DNA from 4 places in the Telluria sp. ZB4P34 genome. Region 4 is predicted to be linked to each of the others. Evidence: predicted binding sites of a transcription regulator. Region 4 holds the regulator's gene; each other region holds the start of a gene.
The links. The regulator LexA, encoded in region 4, represses DNA repair genes until DNA is damaged. The targets are predictions, from matches to a motif close to ACTGTATNNNNATACAGT.
Positions count from the first base shown of each region.

Region 1: a site for LexA is predicted at 1,821-1,838, ahead of AC56KL_RS21775 (putative DNA modification/repair radical SAM protein). Genes of this name have one in related genera too.
Region 2: a site for LexA is predicted at 3,235-3,252, ahead of recA (recombinase RecA). Genes of this name have one in related genera too.
Region 3: a site for LexA is predicted at 1,436-1,453, ahead of AC56KL_RS05455 (VRR-NUC domain-containing protein). Genes of this name have one in related genera too.

Region 1 covers NZ_JCASIF010000022.1:15,586-21,069, forward strand. The annotation lists gene AC56KL_RS21770 (UdgX family uracil-DNA binding protein) at 1-582, opposite strand, end outside; gene AC56KL_RS21775 (putative DNA modification/repair radical SAM protein) at 579-1,808, opposite strand; gene AC56KL_RS21780 (M16 family metallopeptidase) at 1,972-4,743, opposite strand; gene AC56KL_RS21785 (SEL1-like repeat protein) at 4,930-5,484, opposite strand, start outside.
Region 2 covers NZ_JCASIF010000008.1:154,852-160,335, reverse strand. The annotation lists gene AC56KL_RS14990 (sodium:solute symporter family protein) at 1-495, opposite strand, end outside; gene AC56KL_RS14985 (DUF4212 domain-containing protein) at 492-809, opposite strand; gene AC56KL_RS14980 (sensor histidine kinase) at 799-2,424, opposite strand; gene AC56KL_RS14975 (response regulator) at 2,421-3,122, opposite strand; gene recA (recombinase RecA) at 3,359-4,441, shown strand; gene recX (recombination regulator RecX) at 4,449-4,907, shown strand; gene AC56KL_RS14960 (DUF2889 domain-containing protein) at 5,462-5,484, shown strand, end outside.
Region 3 covers NZ_JCASIF010000002.1:212,862-218,345, forward strand. The annotation lists partial or broken gene AC56KL_RS05445 (AAA family ATPase) at 1-457, opposite strand, end outside; gene AC56KL_RS05450 (hypothetical protein) at 553-1,365, shown strand; gene AC56KL_RS05455 (VRR-NUC domain-containing protein) at 1,467-3,119, shown strand; gene AC56KL_RS05460 (ATP-dependent DNA helicase) at 3,191-5,386, shown strand; gene AC56KL_RS05465 (LytR/AlgR family response regulator transcription factor) at 5,383-5,484, opposite strand, start outside.
Region 4 covers NZ_JCASIF010000001.1:804,231-809,714, reverse strand. The annotation lists gene purF (amidophosphoribosyltransferase) at 1-697, shown strand, start outside; gene AC56KL_RS03615 (cystathionine gamma-synthase family protein) at 708-1,961, shown strand; gene AC56KL_RS03610 (tetratricopeptide repeat protein) at 2,258-3,025, shown strand; gene lexA (transcriptional repressor LexA) at 3,088-3,720, opposite strand; gene rpsF (30S ribosomal protein S6) at 4,017-4,406, shown strand; gene priB (primosomal replication protein N) at 4,446-4,736, shown strand; gene rpsR (30S ribosomal protein S18) at 4,786-5,076, shown strand; gene rplI (50S ribosomal protein L9) at 5,113-5,484, shown strand, end outside.

The sequences.
Region 1 (5,484 bases), on a different contig from region 4:
GGCCTCGGGCGTCGCGATCATCCAGCTGACCTTGCCCATGCGGGCAACGAAGTGTTCGGCCACCTGGGGCAGCACGTCGTGGCGCGGCTCGAACCAGGCGACGAAGCGCGGGTCGCCTGCTTCAGGCGGACGCTCGCGGAAACGGATGTAGGCATGCATGTCGTGCTCCTCGCGGCGCACTGCCTTGACCATGCCGTGCAGGCGGCTGCCGTCCGGATCGGCGGGCGACTGCACGTCATGCTCGCCATGCGTCCAGCGCCACAGCACGCGGTAGAGAAAAGCCCAGCGGTCCGGGGCGCGGAAACAGGCCGCCTTCTGCAGCATGTCCATCAGCGCACGCGGGACGCGCAGGACGGGGCCTGGCGATGGCGCTTGTTGCGATGGGATGCCGCCATGAACGTCCTGCCCAGCCGCAGGGGGCGCACCCGAGAACAGGTTGCCACCTTCGAGTGTGACCAAGTTCGCCGTCTCGGGCGGCACCCCGGCCCGCAACAGTGCGCGCGCCGCCTCGCGCCATTCGGCGAAGCCGGTCACCTGCAGCGGCCGGCCGCCGGCGACGGCTGCTGCAGGTGAGGTACTCATGCCGCCTGCAATTCCGGCCACAGGTTCATCTGCTCGGGCGCGTCGGCCAGGTGGCGCCGCAGGATGTGGGAACTGGCCGCGCCTTGCACCGGCTTGTAGTCGGACGTGACGATGAAGGGCGCCAGCTTCTTCATGCTGCAGCGCAGGCGCGACAGGTCTTCCCAGCGGATGCGGCGGATGCGGCGTAGCTCCACGATGCGCCTGGCGTTGCGGAGGCCGATGCCCGGCACGCGCGCGATCATGGTTTCGTCGGCGCGGTTCAGGTCCATCGGAAAATGCTCGCGGTTGGACAGGGCCCAGCCCAGCTTGGGGTCGACGTCGAGCGCCAGGTTGCCGGACTGCGGCATCAGTTCCCCGGCAGTGAAGCCATAACCGCGCAGGAGGAAATCGGCCTGGTACAGGCGGTGCTCGCGCAGCAGCGGCGGGGGCGCCAGCGGCACGCTCTTCGGGCTCTGCGGGATCGGGCTGAAGGCCGAGTAGTACACGCGCTTGAGCTTGTAGCTGCCGTAGAGCGTCTCGGCGGTGTTGAGGATGGTGTGGTCGTCGCTGGCGTCAGCGCCGACGATCATCTGCGTGCTCTGGCCGGCCGGTGCGAAGCTGGGCGCCTTCGGTTCTTCGAGCTTTTCGTCGAGCTTGCGGCGAATGGAACCCATCGCCAGCTTGATGGTGTGGACGTTCTTTTCCGGCGCCAGGCGGGTCACGCTGTCGTGGGTGGGCAGCTCGATGTTCACCGACAGGCGATCGGCCCAGCGGCCCGCCTCCTCGATGAGGAGCGGGTCTGCGTCGGGAATGGTCTTGAGGTGGATGTAGCCGCGGAACTTGTGCACCTCGCGCAGCTGGCGCGCCACGGCCACGAGCTGCTCCATGGTGTAGTCGGCCGACTGGATGATGCCCGAGCTCAGGAACAGGCCGTCGATGTAGTTGCGGACGTAGAAATCATGGGTGAGCTTCACCACTTCCTCGACCGAGAAGCGGGCGCGCGGCACGTTCGAGCTGCGGCGGTTGATGCAGTACTGGCAGTCGTAGATGCAGAAGTTGGTGAGCAGGATCTTGAGCAGCGAGACGCAGCGGCCATCCGGGGTGTAGCTGTGGCAGATGCCCATGCCGGTGGTGGCGCCGAAGCCGTCCTTGTCCTCGGACGAACGCTTGGGCGCGCCACTGCTGGCGCAGGACGCATCGTATTTCGCGGCGTCGGCCAGGATTTCCAGTTTGTCGTTGAGTTCCATCGCACGCCTTGAACTGTATAGGCATACAGTATACTATCGCGCGCGTGGGTGCAGGCCGGAAGGGTCAAGCGTACGCGCCCGGGAGCGGTTCAAAGGTGGGACGACATGAAAAAAAGCCCGGTCAACGGACCGGGCTTTCCATTACCGCAACATCAGCGGGGGATCAACGCAAGGGCTTGCCGTCCGCATCCACCACGGTCACCTCGCCCCAACCGAGCGAGCGCACACCCGCCTCGATCTTGCGCAGGTCGCCGATCACCATCCACACCGCCTCGTCCGGCTTGATGAACTTGCTCGATGCGGCTGCCAGCTGCTCCGGAGTCAGGGCGCGCACGTTCGACGCGTACTTGCTCCAGTAATCGTCCGCCAGCCCCAGGTTCACGGTCTCCAGTCCGGCCGACTCCAGCGCCGCGAGGGTCGAGTAGCGGCCCGGCAGGCGCGCCGTCATACTGCGCATGATGCTCTCGTACTCCTTGCCGGCCAGCGGACGTTCGCCCGCCACGCCACGCAGCTCCTTCTGCACTTCGCGCATCGCCTCGATCGTCTTGTCGGTCTGTACCGGCGCGACGATGATGAAGGGTCGCTGGCCGCGCACTTCCGACAGGCGCGCGCTGGTGCCGTAGCTCCAGTGCTTGTCCAGGCGCAGGTTGCGGTTCAGGCGCGAAGTCGCCATGCCGCCGAAGTTGGTGATCACCGGCTCCATCGCCAGGTCTTCCGGCTGGCCGTAGGCCTGCGAGACGTGAGTCGCGACGATGGTCGACTGCGGCGCATCGGGCTTGTCGACCAGGATCACGCGCTTGCCGCGGGTGGCCGGCACGGTGGCCATCTGCTTGGCGGGAGCGGTGCCCTGCTGCCACTTGCCGAAGCTCGCTTCCAGCGCCGGCAGCAGCTTGTCCATGGTGGTGTCGCCGGCGACGACGATGGTGGCGCTGCCCGGCTTGAACCAGGTGCTGTGCCATGCCATCAGGTCGTCGCGGGTCAGGCCCTGCACGCTGCCTTCGAAGCCGGAGGCCGGCTTGCCATACGCGTGGTCGGCGCCGTACAGCACGGCCGGCACCAGGCGCAGGGCCAGGCTGTTCGGCTGGGCCTTTTCCTGGGCGATGCCGGCGATGCGGCGGCCCTTCGACAACGCGAACTGGTCTTGCGGGAAGCTCGGGTTCAGGGCGGCTTCGGCCATCAGGTTGAGCGACGGCGCCAGGTTGGCGCTGGTCGCCTGCAGGCGCACCAGTGACTGGTCCTGGCTCGTGCCGGTGTACAGGCGCGCACCCAGGTTTTCCAGGGCGTCGGACAGGGCGAAGGCGTCGCGCGTCCTGGTGCCCTTGTCCAGCAGGTCCAGCGCCAGCGAGGCGGCGCCGGCCTTGGCGGTGGTATCCGAGGCCGCGCCGGCGTCGACCGCCAGCGAGACATTGACGATCGGCGCCGTGTGGCGCTCGAGCAGCACGACCTTCAGGCCGTTCTTGAGCTGGGCGCGCTGCAGGGTCGGGAACTTGACGTCCGGCGCATCGCCGAGCGCGGGCAGCTTCTTGCGGTCGAGCGTCGACTTGGTGGCGGCCAGCTTGGCGGCCGGACGCACGGTCATCGTGTAGTGGTTGGCGCGCAGCCAGCGGTTGCTCGCCGCCTTGACGTCCGCCGGGGTGCTGGTGGCGAACAGCTCGAGGCGGTCGAGGTAGGCGTCCGGCTTGCCGCCGTAGGTCTCGCTCTCGGCCAGCACGTCGTTGCGGCCGCCCATCCCGCCCACGCGCTCCAGGCTGCGTGCGAAATCGGCCAGGTCGCGGGTCTTCACGCGCTTGAGCTCCGATTCAAGCGGACCTTTCTCGAGCAGCTCGGCCACCACGCGCTCCATCTCGCGTTCCACTTCCGCCGGATCGACGCCCGGCTTGACGGTGACGGACAGGTTGAAGGTGCCGCCCAGTTCCGCATCGTTCACGAAGGCCGAGACGCCGGTGGCCATGCCCTTGTCGTACACCAGGCGCTTGTCCAGGCGCGCGTTCTTCGAGCCGGCCAGCACGCCGGCCAGCAGGTTCAGGCGCTGGGTGTCGGCATCCTTCCACCCCGAGGTGTGCCAGCTGCGGTAGATGCGCACCTGCGGCACGTGGTCTTCCATCTCGTCGCGGATGTTGCGGTCCAGCTGGGGAATCCACTTCTCGGTGCGCGGCAGCGGCGGCCCCGGCGGGATCGCGCCGAAGTACTTGTTCACCAGCTCATAGGCGCGTTCCGGGGTGATGTCGCCGGCCAGCGAGATCACGGCATTGTTCGGGCCGTAGTAGGTGCGGTACCACTCCTTGATGTCGTCCAGCGAGGCGGCCTGCAGGTCTTCCATGCTGCCGATCGTCGACCATGAATACGGGTGCGAGTACGGGTACATCTTGCTCGACACTTCCATGCGCACGCGGCCGTACGGCTGGTTCTCGCCCTGGCGCTTCTCGTTCTGCACCACGCCGCGCTCGCGCTCCAGCATCTCTTTCGAGATGTAGTTGCCGAGGAAGCCCATGCGGTCCGATTCCAGGAACAGGGTGCGCTCGAGCGCCGATACCGGCACGTCTTCGAAGAAGTTGGTGCGGTCGACGTTGGTGGTGCCGTTGCGGTTGTTCGCGCCAAGGTCGTCCATCGCTTCGCGGAAGCCGTGCGGGTAGTTCTCGGAACCGTTGAAGAAGAAGTGCTCGAACAGGTGGGCGAAGCCGGTCTTGCCGCGCTTCTCGTTGCGCGAACCGACGTGGTACCACATGTTCACGCCGACCACCGGCACGCTGTGGTCGGTATGGACCAGCAGGGTCAGGCCGTTGGGCAGCACGAACTTCTTGTGGGCGATGGTGTAGGCCTTGCGGTCGAACTTGAACGGCGCGGCGGCGGATGCGGTGGTCGGTGCTGCGGCGTGGACCGGCAGCGCTGCTGCGGCTGCGAGACCGAGCAGGAGGGGCAGAGCGAGTTTTTTCATGGGCGTCTCGTGGACTGGTTGTTGTATGTATGCGTCCCGTCCGGTCATGCGCTGCTTGAACGCGTGGGCGGCACAGCCGCCCACCCTACAGGAATCGCCGAGCTAGCGCCAGAGGAAATGGATGCATACGTAGGGTGGGCGGGTCCCCCGCCCACGCGTTCAAACTACGTATGCACAGTGAACGGTTCAGGAAAAACCCTGCACCTGCGCCAGCAACTGCGGCTCCATGCGCGCCGCGATCTTCTTCAGGTAGCCTGCAGCCGCGTCCACACCTGCCCCGCCCGCCCGCTGCAGCCAAGCATACGCTTCCCCCAGATCGCGCTGCACCCCCTGCCCCGCCGAATACATCACGCCCAGGTTGAACTGCGCCCGCGCGTGGCCCTGGCGCGCCGCGCACAGGTACCAGAAATACGCTGCTTCATAGTCGCGCTCGACGCCCTTGCCGCAGTCGTGACGCAGGCCCAGCTCGAACTGGGCCAGCGCGTGGCCCTGGTCGGCGGCTTTATGAAACCAGTCGCTCGCCTCGCGCGGATCGGCATGCTCGGCGCGGTCGAGCAGCACGCCCACCATGTACTGCGCCGGCGCGTACTCCTGGGTAGCAGCGCGGCGGTACCACTCGAGCGCCTGCGCCTCGTCGCGCGCCACCCCGGTGCCGCCCTCATAGCGCAGGCCGAGGTCGAACTGGGCGCGCAGGTGGCCCTGCTCGGCCGCCTTGCGGTACCAGTGCACGGCCTGTTCGGG
Region 2 (5,484 bases), on a different contig from region 4:
GGCCACGGCCAGCGCCCGCACCGGCCCGCCGCGCCCGCCCGCGCCGCCGCCGTAGCGCGCCGCCAGGAAGTCGGGGATGGTGTACTGCCCGAACTTGCGCAGGTAAGGCGCGATGAGCAGGGCGACCAGCACGAAGCCGCCGGTCCAGCCCATGATGTAGGCCAGCCCGTCGAAGCCATACAGGTAAAGGCCGCCGGCCAGGCTGATGAAGCTGGCCGCCGAGATCCAGTCGGCGGCGGTGGCCATGCCGTTGAACAGGGCCGGTACGCGCCGCCCGGCCACGTAGTACTCGGTGACGTTCGAGGTGCGCGCCACCACGCCGATGGTGGCGTACAGCGCGATGGTGGCGAACATGAAGATATAGCCGATCCACAGGCGCGGCATGCCTTCCTGCTCGAGCAGGGCGAGCGACACCAGGAACAGGGCGAAGCAGGCGGTGTACCAGAGGTAGTAGCGCGACAGCTTGCGGAAATAGGGCGGCTTGCTGGTAGTCACGCACCCTCCTGGGCCGGGCCGGCATGCAGGCGGTCGAGCCGGCGCATGCGCCAGGCGTAGAAGGCGATCACGGCCAGCGATACCAGCGACGCTCCTTGCGCCGCCATGTAGAAGGACAAGGGCCAGCCGAACAGGGAGAAGTGCGACAGCTCGCGCGCGAAGAACACGGTGCCGAAGCCGGTGCACAGCCACAGCGTCATCAGGACCAGGGTCAGGCGGCGGGTGGCGCGCCAGTGGGCGGCGCGCGCTGCCTGCAGTCGTGCGTGGTGGGCGTTCTGCCCGGCCGGCAGCGGCGGCATGGGTTCACTCGGCATCGTCGGGCTCATGGACAGGAGGCGGGAAGGTCAGGCGGAACAGGCTGCCCGGGTACTTGGGCGCATGGCTGCGCGGATTGTTGAAGATGTCGATCTCGGCGCCATGCTGCTGCGCGATCTCCCGCACGATCGCCAGTCCCAGGCCGCTGCCCTGCACGTTGCTGCCGAGGATGCGGTAGAAGCGCTCGAACACGTGGGTGCGCTCGCTTGGGGCGATGCCGTGGCCGGTGTCCTCGACCTCGAGCAGCACGTGCTCGCCGTCGCGCCGCACGCGCACCGTGACGCTGCCGCCCTGGGGCGTGTAGCGCAGCGCGTTGTCGATCAGGTTCGACAGCAGCTCGCGCAGCATCAGCGCGTTGCCGGCGATGCGCAGTTCCTTGTCCTGCGGCGCATCGGGCGGCGCATCGGGGAATTCGAAGCCGAGGTCGATGCCGTGCGCGAACGAGGCCTGCACCCAGTCCTGCACCGTGGTCCGGGCCAGCTGCACCAGGCCGACCTCCTCGAAAGCGAGGCCGGCGTGGGGCTGGTTCTCGGCGCGCGCCAGCGCCAGCAGCTGGTTGACCAGGCGCGTGGCCGATTCCGAGCTCTTGGCCAGCTGCTCGAGCGAGCGGTGGATCTCGCCCGGGTCGACCTGGCGCAGGGCGAGCTCGGACTGCATGCGCATGCCGGCCAGCGGCGTCTTCATCTGGTGCGCGGCGTCGGCGATGAAGCGCTTCTGCATCTCGACGGTCTGGGCCAGGCGTTCGAGCATGTCGTTGAACGAGCCGACCAGCGGCGAGATCTCTTCCGGCACCTGGCGCGGGTCGATCGGCGACAGGTCGTCCTGCGGACGCGCGCGGATGCGTTCCTGCAGCTCGGCCAGCGGCGAGAGGCCGCGCGACAGGGCGAACCAGACCAGGGCCAGGATGACGGGCAGGATGATGAACTGGGGCAGGATCACGCCCTTGATGATCTCGTTGGCGAGGTGGGCGCGCTTGTCGAGCGTTTCCGCCACCTGCACCAGGGCCGGCGCGCCGCCCGGTCCGGCCGGGCGGCTGCCTTCGTGCAGCGGGTCGAGGTTGACCCAGGAATAGGCGATGCGCACCGGCGTGCCGTGGATGCTGTCGTTACGGAACGCCACGGCGCCGCCACGCATGCGCCCGTCCGGATCGTCGGCGCCGTCGCCGGCGCCTTTACCGAGACCCGGGCGCGGCAGGTCGCGGTCGCCGTCGATGTGCGCGCCGTCGGGTCCGCTGATCTGGAAATAGACGCTGTCGACGTCGTCGGCGCGCAGCACGTCGCGGGCGCTGCCGGGCAGTTGCACCACGGGCCGGCCTTCCACCGTGCGGATCTGCTGCGACAGCACGGTAACGCGGTCTTCCAGGGCGTCGTCGAAGGGCTGGTTGGCGATCGACTTCGCCACCAGGTAGGTGATCGCGATGCTCATCGGCCACAGCAGCAGCAGCGGGGCCAGCATCCAGTCGAGGATCTCGCCGAACAGCGAGTGGCGGATGTTCTCGTCCGGTTCCGGGTTGGGCGGAACGTAGGGACGGTAGCCGGCCGCCCCGTACGGCAGGGCCGCGTCCTGCCCGGCGCCCGCAGGCGCGTCGGCAAGCCCGGCGTCGCGTTCGTTCACTTGTGCTCTGGCGCCGGCGCGCGCGGCGCGTCGGAGAATTTTTCGAGGCAGTAGCCGAGGCCGCGCACGGTGGCGATGCGCACGCCGCCGACCTCGATCTTCTTGCGCAGGCGGTGCACGTACACCTCGATGGCGTTGTTCGAGACTTCCTCGCCCCATTCGCACAGGTGATCCACCAGCTGCTCCTTGGAGACCAGGCGCCCGGTGCGCGCCAGCAGCACTTCCAGCAGGCCGAGCTCGCGCGCCGACAAATCGAGCATCTGGTCGTTGATGTAGGCGCTGCGGCCGACCTGGTCGTAGACCAGCGGGCCGTGACGCACCACAGCGGGACCGCCGCCGGCGCCGCGCCGGGTGAGGGCGCGCACCCGCGCTTCCAGCTCGGACAGCGCGAAGGGCTTGGCCATGTAGTCGTCGGCCCCCAGGTCGAGGCCCTCGACCCGCTGCTCGACCGAATCGGCCGCGGTGAGGATCAGCACCGGCAGCAGCGAGGACCGCGCACGCAGGCGGCGCAGCACTTCCAGCCCGGACAGCCTGGGCAGGCCGAGGTCGAGAATGAGGAGGTCGAACTCCTGGGTGGACAGGGCGGTGTCGGCGTCCTGGCCGTTTTTCACGCAATCGATGGCGTAGCCGGACTGGCGCAGGGAACGCGTGAGTCCGTCGGCAAGTACGCTATCATCTTCGGCGAGCAGAATTCGCATGGGGACACCTGTAAAACGTTAAACCATCAACAGGCCGTATTGTGTTTGATTTATCGCAACAATGCGAGCCTCATAGATAACAACACCGCGACTTTTTTCGCTTGCCTAAACCACTGGATTTATATACAGTAGTGGCTTGATTTCGCTTGTGGGAACACCTGGATTTTTATACAGTGGTTCTCTTGATTTTAGCGGTAGCGCCCCTACCTTGCCTACTCCACAGCTGAAAGTACACCATGGACGACAAAAAAATCGCATTGAACGTTGCCGAAAAGGGCAAAGCGCTGGCAGCCGCCCTGGCGCAAATCGAAAAGCAGTTCGGCAAGGGCTCGGTCATGCGTATGGATGCCAACATGCCGGTCGAGGAAGTGCAGACTGTTTCCACCGGCTCGCTGGGCCTGGACATCGCGCTGGGCGTCGGTGGCCTGCCGCGCGGTCGTATCGTCGAGATCTACGGTCCGGAATCGTCGGGTAAAACCACCCTGACGCTGCAGACCATCGCCCAGATGCAGAAGCTGGGCGGCACCTGCGCCTTCATCGACGCCGAGCACGCGCTCGACGTGACCTATGCGCAGAAGCTGGGCATCAAGCTGGACGAGCTGCTGATCTCGCAGCCGGACACCGGCGAACAGGCCCTCGAAATCACCGACGCCCTGGTGCGTTCGGGTTCGGTCGACCTGGTGGTCATCGACTCGGTGGCGGCGCTGACCCCGCGTGCCGAGATCGAAGGCGACATGGGCGATTCGCTGCCGGGCCTGCAGGCGCGACTGATGTCGCAGGCGCTGCGCAAGCTGACCGGTTCGATCAACCGCACCAACACGCTGGTCATCTTCATCAACCAGATCCGTATGAAGATCGGCGTGATGTTCGGCAGCCCGGAAACCACGACCGGCGGTAACGCGCTGAAGTTCTACGCCTCCGTGCGCCTGGACATCCGCCGTACCGGTTCGATCAAGTCGGGTGACGAAGTGATCGGTAACGAAACCAAGGTCAAGGTCGTCAAGAACAAGATCGCGCCGCCGTTCAAGGAAGCCCACTTCGACATCCTGTATGGAGAAGGCACCTCGCGCGAAGGCGAAATCCTGGACCTGGGCGCCGACAACAAGGTCGTCGAGAAGTCTGGTTCCTGGTACAGCTACAACGGTGAGCGTATCGGCCAGGGCAAGGACAACGCCCGTCAGTTCCTGAAAGACCGTCCGGCACTGGCACGCGAAATCGAGAACAAGGTCCGTGCTGCGCTGGGCGTGCGCGAACTGCCGCCGGTCCTGGCTGCTGTTGAAGACAGCGGCAAGGACAAGCTGAAGGCAGTCGGCGAGTAAGTAAGCGATGCCTGCACCCCAGCTAAGCCTGAAAGGGCGCGCGCTTCGCTACCTGTCGATGCGCGAGCACAGCCGGCTCGAGCTGGGGCGCAAGCTGGCCCGTTATGCCGAGGAGGGCGATGACGTGGAAGCCCTCCTGGATTTCCTTGAAAAGAACAACTGGCTGTCGCAGGAACGCTTTGCCGAATCGCTGATCAACCGGCGGGCGGCGCGCTTTGGCAACAGCCGCGTCATGGCCGAGCTGCAAAGCCATGGCGTCAAAGGTGAAGCCTTGGACGACATCAAAGCCTCGCTTGCCGACAGCGAGACGGCGCGTGCCTCCGAAGTGTGGCAGCGCAAGTTCGGCACCGTCGCCGCCGACGCGGCCGAGCGAGCCAAGCAGATGCGTTTCCTGCTGCAGCGTGGTTTCTCCCAACGCGCTGCACGGACCGCGATGCAGGGCGCTCCCGACGACGACGAGCTGTAAGCAGGCTGGTTCCAGCCTGTTCTTGACGAGCCGGCCTGGCCCCAGGCTTGCTCCGACGATATGCCAGGCTTGGCCGCAGGCCTGTTGTATCACCTTCGCAGTACCCTCTGCTTCACTTCGCTGCATCCTCCTTGTTGCTGCACCTGCGCAGCACTGGCTGTAACGACGTCGCCTCTTATATAGCGAGGATATGGCTTCGGCGCCAGCGTGGAGCGTCATTTCCGATATGCTTCGGCATATTCCTCAACGGATAATGGCGCTGCACGCTGGCGCTGTCCGTTAGAGGCGTTCTCTTCCCAGCAGCAAAGATTGGTCTTGCCACCCTCAGAAGTCGTCCAACCGCCTGCAAGCTTGACGACTCGGCAAGAAATCCCGGTTCTTGTCGCTGCACCGCGGCAAAAAGGCCTCTGTTGCAGTGCAACCGCCAACGCCCTGTGCTAAACTTTCACGGTTTAAGCAGCGCCGCATGAGCGGTTGTTGTCGTAGAAGCTACGTCAACGTGCATGAAGCACAAGGCTGCACCACTAACGGCCGCGCAAGCGGCATTGGTTTTTATGCCCCTGTCTCCTCCCGTATC
Region 3 (5,484 bases), on a different contig from region 4:
CCAGTATGCTGTCGGCGATCTCGGGCAGCAGCGTGCCGTTCAGGATGTTGTCGACGTTGCGCGCACCGGAATCGACTTCGGTGCAGCGGCTCAGCACCGCCGACACCAGCGCGTCGTCGTACTCGAAGCGGGCGCGGTGGTTGTCCATCACGCGCGCCTTGATGCGATCCAGCTTGAGCCGGATGATATTGACGAGCACCTCGTCGCGGATCGGGTAGAACGGCACCACCGCCAGGCGCCCGAGGAAGGCCGGCTTGAAGTGCTTCATGAGCTGCGGGCGGATCAGCTCGGCCAGCTGGTCCGGCGTCGGCACCTCGCCCAGCGGCTTGTTCAGGCAGGCGCCCATCATCTGGCTCGAGCCGACGTTCGAGGTCAGGATGATGATCGTGTTGCGGAAGTCGATCTGGCGCCCTTCCGCGTCGTCCAGCACGCCCTTGTCGAACACCTGGAAAATCAGCATCGCTTCCTCCAAGATTGTTTCTAATCAGAAGCAGGAGAACCAATCTTAGGAGGTATGCCGTGCGGCCTACAGATGAAAATCAATCCACGTCCATGCGTCCGAACCTGATGTCGCCGCGCCGGCCCACGACCAGCGGCGAGGACAGCATCCTGGCGATGCTCGAGCGCGAGCCCACCCGCAAGCGCAAGGGCGGCGCATCAAGCGCCAGGCGGGCCTGGTACGGCGCGGGCGGCGTGGTCGCACTGGCGCTCACCGGCGCGCTGGCCTGGCTGGCGGCCAACAACGACGGCCGGCGCACCGACGGGCAGGACATGGTGCTGGCGCAGGCCGGCAAGCCGGCGCAGCAGCAGGCCTCCGCCCAGCCCGCGCTGGCCGCATCCGGCGCGCAAGCCCCGCTGTGGCAGGTCGCGCTGGCCGCCTCGCCCGAAACGCTGGAGCCCGGGCACGCCAGCGCCGCCGTCATCGTCGACCAGCCGTCCGCAAGCGAGGGCGTGCCGCCGCTGCGCATGCTGGAGCCGGCGCGCAAGCCGGCCCAGGCCGCGGCGAAGCCGCTGCCCCCGGTGCGGGTCCCCGTGCCTGCGGCCCAGGCCCCGGCGCGGTCGCCGGCCAGGGCCGAGCCGCCAACGCGGGCGGCGGCCGTTCCGGTGAAGCCCGCCCCCCGCCAGGCCATCACGCCGGCCCGGCCGAAGCCGGCGCTGGCCGCGAAGAGCGCCGTCCGGCCGCTCCAGCCGAAGGCCCAGCGCGGGGTCACCCCGGCCAGGGGCGCCGAAGCGCCGGTCGACGCCGACGTGGCCCTCATCTCTGCCGTCATCGTGCATGCCAACGGCCACGCGCCGGAAGGCTCGCAGATGACCGAGCTGCTGTGTCCGAACGATTCGTGCCGGGCGCGTCCGGACCGCAAGTAGCGTGGCGAAAAGTCCGCAGGCCCGCGAAAATTCGGGATACTGCTGGGCCATTGATCGGTCGTGCGGCTATACTGTACATAAGCACAGTAAGGCCTCAGCACATGATCAGGGTTCTGGAAAACGAGTTTTATTATCTGGACAACTTTCAGCGTGTCCTCGATTGGATCGGCGAACGCTATCGCGACCTGCTCGTCGATGAGGAGCTGGCTTTCCTGGCCACCTTCCCCACGCTGCCGCAGAATGCACGCGCGCTGTTCGTCCGCATGGTCATGCGCAAGGGGAAGCTGTTCCGCGCCAGCAAGCTGGTGTACGGGGAAATCGGCTGTCCGCGCGAGGCCTCGCGCCACCTGCTCGCTACCGGCTGGATCGAAACCGACCCGGTGATCTGCCTCGACGAGCTGTTCGACCTGCTGTCCAAGCCCGAGATCGCCGCGGCCTTCGGCCCGCACCTGCTACAGCAAAAGAACGCGCGCAAGGCCGAGCAGCTGGAAGCGCTGCGCGCAGGGTTCGCCGACAGCCGCCCCTTCTCACACTGGTACCGCGATTGCGGCGACCTGGCCCTGCGCATCGGCGTCAAGCCGCTGTGCGACCGCCTGCGCCTGATCTTCTTCGGCAACCTGGCCCAGGACTGGACCGAATTCGTGCTGTCCGACCTCGGCATGTTCCGCTTCGAGCAGGTCGAGATCTCGCAGGCCTCGCGCGGTTTTCGTTCGCGCGCCGATGTCGAGCACTACATCCTCCTGCACGGCTGCAAGGAACGCTTCTACGCCGGCGAGCCGCTCGACGAAGTGCTGCGCGACCTGCCCGCCCACGTCTTCGACAACGACTGGCTGGCCGGCCGGCGCGAGAAGCTGCTGTTCCGGATCGGCCAGGGCTTCGAGAAGCTGAAGGACTGGGACAATGCCCATGCCGTCTATGCGCGCTGCCGCTATCCCGGCGCGCGCGGGCGCGCCATCAGGGTGATGGAGAAGCATGAACGCTTCGATCAAGCGTACGCCCTGTTTCTGGAAGCCCAGGCCGCGCCCGAGAGCGAGGCCGAGCGCCAGCATTTGACGCGCATCGGGCCGCGCCTGGCGCGCCGTCTCGGCCACGCCAGGCTGGCGGCCCGCAAGCCGCAGGTGGCGCGCCTCGACCTGGCGCTCCCGATGCCGATGTCGGGCACGGACCGCTGGGTCGAGGGCGTGGTGCGCGACCACCTGGCCAGCGAAGACGCGCCCGTGTTCTACGTCGAGAACGCGCTGGCGAATTCCCTGTTCGGCCTGCTGTGCTGGCGCGCCGTCTTCGCGGCGATTCCCGGCGCCTTCTTCCACCCCTTCCACCGCGGCCCGGCCGACCTGCACAGCCCGGACTTCCACCTGCGCCGCAAGGCCGAGTTCGATGCCTGCCTGGCGCAGCTCGACGACGGCAGCTACCGCGACACCATCCGTACCCACTACCGCGAGAAAGCGGGCATCTCCTCTCCCTTCGTCTACTGGGGCGCCCTGAGCGAGGAGCTGCTGGAGCTGGCGCTGGCCTGCATCCCGCCGCAACACCTGCGCAAGTGGTGCGAACGGATCATGGCGGACGTGCAGGCCAACCACACGGGCTTTCCCGACCTGATCCAGTTCTGGCCGGCCGAGGGGCGCTATACCATGATCGAGGTGAAGGGACCGGGCGACCGCCTGCAAGACAACCAGCTGCGCTGGATCGAGTACTGCGCGGCGCATGGGATGCCGGTGTCGGTGTGCTACCTGCAGTGGGAGCAGGCTGCTTGACCGTGGCTCCGGCCTACACGGTCGCGGTGCGCGCACTGTGCGAGTTCACCGCCAAAGAGGGCGACCTCGACATGCGATTCACGCCCTCGCCCACCGCCCAGGAAGGCATTGCCGGTCACGCGGTGGTGACCGGCCGGCGCGGTCCCAATTACCGCACCGAGGTGTCGCTGGACGGCAGCTGGGGCGAGCTGCAGGTGCGCGGGCGCGCCGACGGCTACGACCCGGACCAGAACCTGATCGAAGAGATCAAGACCCACCGCGGCATGTTTTCATCGATCCCCGACAACCACCGGCACCTGCACTGGGCCCAGGTGCGGGTCTATGGCCACCTGCTGTGCAGCCAGCTCGGACTGGAGCAGGTGAACCTGGCCCTGGTCTATTACAACATCGGCAGCGGCGAGGAAACCGTGCTGCGCGAAACCCGGGATGCCGCGGCGCTTGCGGCCCTGTTCGCCGAATTGTGCGAGCGCTTTTCCAGCTGGGCGGCGCAGGAAGCAGCGCACCGCGCCGCGCGCGACCTCGCCCTGGGCACACTGCGCTTTCCGCACGCGCATTTCCGTCCGGGCCAGCGCGAACTCGCGGAAAACATCTATCGCGCCAATAGCAGCGGACGCTGCCTGCTGGCGCAGGCGCCGACCGGCATCGGCAAGTCCGTCGGCAGCCTGTTCCCCGTCCTGAGGGCGATGCCGGGCGAAGGCCTCGACAAGGTCTTCTTCCTGGCCGCCAAGACGCCGGGCCGCCGGCTCGCGCTGGATGCCGCCGCCAGCCTCGGCGCCGGCCGCACGGTCCCGCTGCGCGTGCTCGAGCTGACCGCGCGCGACAAGGTCTGCGAACATCCTGACAAGGCCTGCCAGGGCGACGCCTGCCCGCTTGCAAAGGGCTTCTATGACCGCCTGCCGGCCGCCCGCGCCGCAGCCAGCCAGGTGGCCCTGCTGGATCGCGACGCCCTGCGCGACGTCGGACTCGCCCACGATGTCTGCCCCTACTACCTCGGCAGCGAAATGGCGCGCTGGGCCGACATGGTGGTCGGCGACTACAACTACTATTTCGACGGCAGCGCCATGCTGTATGCGCTGGCGCTGGAACGGGGCTGGAAGACCAGCGTGCTGGTCGACGAGGCCCACAACATGGTCTCGCGCGCGCGTTCGATGTACAGCGCGGAGCTGGAACGCGGCCAGCTGCGCGCCGCCCGCGCCAATGCGCCTGCGCCCGTCAAGAAAGCCCTGGAGCGGGTCGGACGCGCCTGGAGCGGCGCCGACAGGGAGGCGCCGCTGCCGGCTGCTCCCTACCAGGTCTTGCCGGAGCTGCCGGGCAAGCTGCTGGACGCGCTGCAGCACGCCACCAGTACCGTCAACGACTTCCTGGTGGAATTCCCCGGCCCGCTCGACCCGGAGCTGCAGCGCTTCCATTTCGACGCCCTGGGTTTCCTGCGCCTGGCCGACACCTTCGGCGAGCATTCGCTGTGCGACCTGACCCGCGCAGGCGTCAAGGACTCGACCATCAGCATCCGCAATGTGGTGCCGGCGCCCTTCCTTGCCCCACGCTTCGCGCTGGCCCGTTCGGTGACGCTGTTCTCGGCTACTCTGAGTCCCTGGCATTATTTCTGCGATCTGCTCGGCATGCCCCCCGGCACCGCCTGGGCCGACGTCGCCTCACCCTTCAGCGCCAGCCAGCTCGAGGTCCACGTCGCCCACGGCATCTCGACACGCTACCAGCAGCGCGCCGCGTCGCTGGGGCCGATCGCCGACCTGATCGCACGCCAGTACGCGGCGCGCCCCGGCAACTACCTGGCCTTCTTCAGCAGCTTCGACTACCTGGAACAGGTGCTGGCGCGGCTGGAACAGCATCATCCGGAAGTGCCCGCCTGGCGCCAGGAGCGGCGCATGAGCGAGCCGGAACGGGCGGCTTTCCTGGCGCGCTTCGCACCGGGCGGGCGCGGCATCGGCTTCGCGGTGCTGGGCGGCTCGTTCGGGGAAGGCATCGACCTGCCGGGCGAGCGCCTGATCGGCGCGTTCGTTGCGACGCTCGGCCTGCCGCAGGTGAATCCGGTGAACGAACAGCTGCGCGAGCGGATGGGGGCCATGTTCGGCGCCGGCTATGACTACACCTACCTGTATCCCGGCATGCAGAAGGTGGTGCAGGCAGCCGGGCGGGTGATCCGCACCGAGCAGGACCGGGGCGTGGTATGGCTGATCGACGATCGCTTCGCACGCTCCGAGGTGCGCGCCCTGCTGCCCCGCTGGTGGGACGTGGACAGCCGCTCCTAGCGCATCAGCTCGCGCACCTTCTGGTAGCCGCTGCGGCTGATCGGCAGCCTGGTCCCGTCCTTCAGCACCGCACAGTAATTGTCCTTGCTGGCCGGCTC
Region 4 (5,484 bases):
GCGCATGGGCGAATACCTGGCCGACAAGATCCGCAACGAGATCCCGGTCGAGGAAATCGACGTGGTCATGCCGATCCCCGATTCCTCGCGTCCGGCCGCGATCCAGCTGGCCCTGAAGCTCGGCGTGGAATACCGCGAAGGCTTCATCAAGAACCGCTACATCGGCCGCACCTTCATCATGCCTGGTCAAGGGATGCGCAAGAAGTCCGTGCGCCAGAAGCTCAACGCGATCGCCTCGGAATTCAAGGACAAGAACGTGCTGCTGGTGGACGATTCCATCGTGCGCGGCACCACCAGCCGCGAGATCGTGCAGATGGCGCGCGACGCCGGCGCCAGGAAAGTGTTCTTCGCCTCGGCCGCGCCGCCGGTGCTGTACCCCAACGTGTACGGCATCGACATGCCGACCCGCGACGAGCTGATCGCGCACGGCCGCACCGTCGACGAAGTGTGCAAGGAAATCACGGCCGACCGCCTGGTCTACCAGGACGTGGATGCGCTGAAGAAGGCGATCTCGGACGTGAATCCGGCGCTGAAGAACTTCGAGGCGTCCTGCTTCGACGGCGTGTACGTGACGGGCGACGTGACCCCGGAATACCTGGACCGCCAGGAAACCGCGCGCCACAACCCGAAGAAGAACCAGGTCGAGGATCCGGTGCGCACCCAGCTCAACCTGAACACGCCGGCGACTGCGGAATAAGGGCGAGAGCATGAGCGAAGCGCATCGCAAGCCGGCCTCCTACGGTTTCACGACCACGATCCTGCACAACGACCGCAGGAAGAGCATCGAGCAGGGCTCGCTGCACAAGCCGGTGCACACCTCGGTGGCCTTCGGCTACGGCGACGCGCGCCAGCTGGCCAGCGTGTTCCAGGGCAAGGAGCCGGGCTTCCGCTACGGCCGCCAGGGCAACCCGACCGTCGCTGCGCTGGAAGACAAGATCACCAGGATGGAAGACGGCGTCGGCACGATCTGTTTCGCGACCGGCATGGGCGCCATCGGCGCGCTGTTCCAGGCCCTGCTGCGCGCGGGCGACCACATCGTCTCGTCCTCCTTCCTGTTCGGGAACACCAACAGCCTGTGGCAGACCGTGGCGGGGCAGGGCGTGGCCGTCGATTTCGTCGACGCGACGGATGTCCGGAACGTCGAGGCGGCCTTGAAACCGGACACGCGCATGGTGTTCGTCGAAACCATCGCCAACCCGCGCACCCAGGTCGCCGACCTGGCCCGCATCGGACAGCTGTGCCGCGAGCGCGGCATCCTCTACGTGGTCGACAACACCATGACCACGCCCTGGCTGTTCCGCCCGAAGTCGGTCGGGGCGGGCCTGGTAGTGAATTCGCTGACCAAATCGATCGGCGGTCACGGCATCGCCCTGGGCGGCGCCCTGACCGATACCGGCCTGTTCGACTGGAGCGCCTACCCGCATATCGCGCCCAACTTCCGCAAGCAGGCCCCAAGCGCCCAGGGCCTGGCCCAGCTGCGCGCCAAGGCCCTGCGCGACTTCGGCGCGGCCCTCGGGCCGGAAGCGGCGCACCACATCGCCGTGGGCGCGGAGACGCTGGCGCTGCGCATGGAGCGCACCAGCGCCAACGCGCTGGCGCTGGCGCAGATGCTGGAAGCCGACGACAGGGTGGCGGCGGTCCACTATCCGGGCCTGGCTTCGCATCCGCAACACGGCATCGTGAAGGAACTGTTCCGCAGCGCCGGTTCCCTGATGAGCTTCGAGCTGGTCGATTCCATCGACCCCTTCGACTACCTCAACCGACTGCAGCTCGGCATCCCGGCCAGCAACCTGGGCGACACCCGCACCCTGGTGATCCCGGTGGCGCACACGATCTTCTTCGAGATGGGGGCGGAGCGGCGCGCCAGCATGGGTATCGCCGAGTCGCTGATCCGGGTGTCGGTGGGCATCGAGGATACCGAGGACCTGCTGGCGGACTTCCGCCAGGCGCTCGACGCCTGACGATACGCACTGCGGACAAGGGCAGATCCGGGTTGCCGTTTTCATGGCGGCTACCGCGGGCTTGCTGTTTCGTAGGGTGGGCGGCTCCACCCGTGCGCTGGATCAGCGCTGGCGTCACCGCCGCCAGCGCGTTCAGACAGTGTTTGAGCTGCGCCTCAGCTCGAATGTGAGTTGAACGCGCGGGCGGCGTTCACGCCGCGGGTGTACCGGCCTCCGGGGTGTAGCCGCCCGCCCTACGAGAAGCGTGCCACGCTTTTTGTTTCAGCGGTTGAGCCGGGCCCCGGATTGCCGCTATCATGGGATTTCTTTTTCACCTCCTCGATCCGCCCATGAAGACCAAGCTGTTCCTTGCATCCCTGCTGCTGTGCGGCGCCGCCTATGCCGGCGAGCTGGAAGATGCCAACGCCCTGTTCCAGAAAAAGGACTACCCGGCGGCGCTGAAGATCTATACCAAGCTGGCCAATGCCGGTAATCCCGAGGCGCAACAGGCGCTGGGCCAGATGTACTGGTACGGCGAAGCAGGGCAGGTCGACGAAGCCAAGGCCGAGGCGCTGTTCAGGAAGGCGGCTGCGAAGGGCAACAAGGTAGCCGCCGCTTCGCTGGAACTGATGGACCAGCGCCTCAAGCGCAGGAAAGAGATCGACTACTGGATCAGCGGCTACGACGGCGAAGACCTGAAGTCGGGCGAATTCCGTTGCGTGGCGCCGCGGATCCCCGCGATGTCGAAGGTCAACGCGGACATCGACCGCATCGGTGCGGCGGTGGGCGTGTGGCAGCAGTGCTACAACAAGTTCGTCACCAACCTGAACGAGGCAATGCCCCTGACCAAGCGCATCCCTGCCGACATCCAGAAGCTGATGAACAAGGAAGAGGTCGAGAAGTCAACGGCCTACCTCGCGCAACTGCAGGAAAACCTGAGCGAGGAAGCGAAGGTGAGCTCGAAGCTGGTGCTGGCCGACTTCGCGGCGTGGCGCTCGGCGACCGAGGCCTACGTGGAAGAGCACAACAAGATGGTAAAGTCCGCCAAGAAAGACTCCTACTGGGCGGACAAGAAGATCCAATAAGCCGCCTGGCGGCGCGGCGCGGGTAAGCCCGCACCGGCCGCAGTCCAGCCTGAGTGCGAGCCTTAGTGCCAGCTGCGCATCAGGCCGACGGCCAGGCCTTCCAGTGCGAACTCGTCTTCCGGGCTCACCTGGATCACCTTGAAATCGGGATTTTCCGGCAGCAGCTCGACCAGGTTGCCGGTCTTGCGGTAGCGCTTGACCGTCACTTCCTCGCCCAGCCGTGCCACCACGATCTGGCCGTTCTTGGCGCTGTCGATCTTCTTCACCGCCAGGAAGTCGCCGTCGCAAATGCCGGCGTCGCGCATCGACCAGCCCTTGACCTTCAGCAGGAAGTCCGGCCGCGCCGAGAACATGGCCGCATCGACGGAATAGGTGGCTTCCACGTGTTCCTGGGCCAGGATCGGTGAACCGGCGGCGACGCGGCCGACCAGCGGCAGCGACATCATCAGGTTCGGCGGCGGCATCGGGACCTGTTCGACCGAGGCGCCGACGAGGCGGATGCCGCGCGAGGTGCCGGGCGAGATCTCGATCGCGCCCTTGCGCGCCAGCGCCTGCAGGTGCTCCTCGGCCGCATTGGCCGACTTGAAGCCCAGCTCGGCCGCGATTTCGGCGCGGGTCGGCGGGAAACCGGTGTTCTCGATCGCTTCCTTGATCAGGTTAAGGATCTGTTCTTGCCTTGGGGTGAGCTTGAGCATGGATGTTTTACGGCAAATGGTTGTAAGAGCAGACTGTATTTTTGTACAGTATTCTGATATACGCAAGGGCAAACACGGGAAAAGTGTGAAAAATTTGTGCAATGCGGTTCCGATGGACGTAACTGTGGCGGGATGCACGCATCATTCCTTGCTTCATGCCGGCTCATCTGGCTTCGCAAACACGCTCCACCTTCCCAACTGCACATTTTTCCGGCTATAATGTTCGGCTTACCCCTTCCCACACTCGTCTTGACGCCGAGGTGGGCATTTGTTTAAACGTCCTTAAGGAGTGTTGCATGCGTCATTATGAAATCGTTTTTATCGTCCACCCGGACCAGAGCGAGCAAGTCCCGGCGATGATTGAGCGTTACAAGGCCACGGTGAGCAGCCGCGGCGGTAACATCCATCGCGTGGAAGACTGGGGCCGTCGCCAGATGGCTTACCAGATCCAGAAGCTGCCGAAAGCCCACTACATCTGCATGAACATCGAGTGCGACAACGAGACCCTGGTCGAGCTGGAAACCGCATTCAAGTTCAACGATGCCGTCCTGCGTCACCTGACCGTCAAGATGAAGAAGGCCGAAACCGCACCGTCGCCGATGATGAAGTCGGTCCAGCGCGAAGACGCAGCCAAGAGCCACCGCGCAGAAGCAGCAGCCCCTGCCCCGGCCGCCGCCGCTGCCTAAGGTTTTCCTGAGGAATTCAGCAAGAAGCGACACAGCGCAGTGAACCGGTTCCAGCTCATCGCGACCATCGCGGAGCGAGACGTACTGCGTTTTACCCCGGCCGGCGTTCCCATCGTGGGCGCAATGCTGCAGCACAGTTCGCAGCAGCAGGAAGCAGGGGTGGCAAGGCTGGTCGAGTTTGAGCTTCCCGCGCTGGCCGCGGGCGAGATTTCAGGCAAGGTCGCCAGCGCCGAACTCGGCGCCGCTTACCGCTTCGAAGGATTCCTTGCAAGGAAAGGCCGCAACAGCAAAGCCTTGGTGTTTCACATCGTTGATTTCAGTGCCGCATAGTCGCCCAGCGACACGGCCAATTTAGATTACAGATACAGGAGCCTCAAAAATGGCATTCGGTAAAAAGTTCGACAAAAACAAAGCTAAAGAAAAACTCAAGCGCAAGCAGCAGAATCCGCTGTTCAAGCGCAAGAAGTTCTGCCGCTTCACCGCTGCAAACGTGGAACAGGTCGATTACAAAGACGTCGACACCCTGAAGGACTTCGTCCAGGAAAACGGCAAGATCATGCCGGCACGTCTGACCGGTACCAAGGCGCACTACCAGCGCCAGGTCGACACCGCCATCAAGCGCGCACGCTACCTCGCGCTGCTGCCGTACACCGACCTGCACCACGGTTAATCCGCGGCGAACAGATCAGAACTTCTGGAGAAAAAAATGCAAATTATCCTTTTGGAAAAAGTTGTTAACGTCGGCAACCTGGGCGACGTGGTCAAGGTCAAGGACGGTTACGCACGTAACTTCCTGATCCCGCAAAAGATGGCGCGCCGCGCCACCCAGGCTGCCGTGGCCGAGTTCGAAGTCAAGCGCGCCGAACTGGAAAAAGCAGCAGCTGCAAAGCTGTCGGCTGCCCAGGCGCAAGGCGAGAAGCTGAGCGGCATGACCGTCACCATCGCCCAGAAGGCGGGCGTGGACGGCCGTCTGTTCGGTTCGGTCACCAACTTCGACATCGCCGAAGCCCTGAGCAAGCAAGGCTTCCCGGTCGAAAAGGCGCAGGTTCGCATGCCGACCGGCCCGCTGAAGACCACC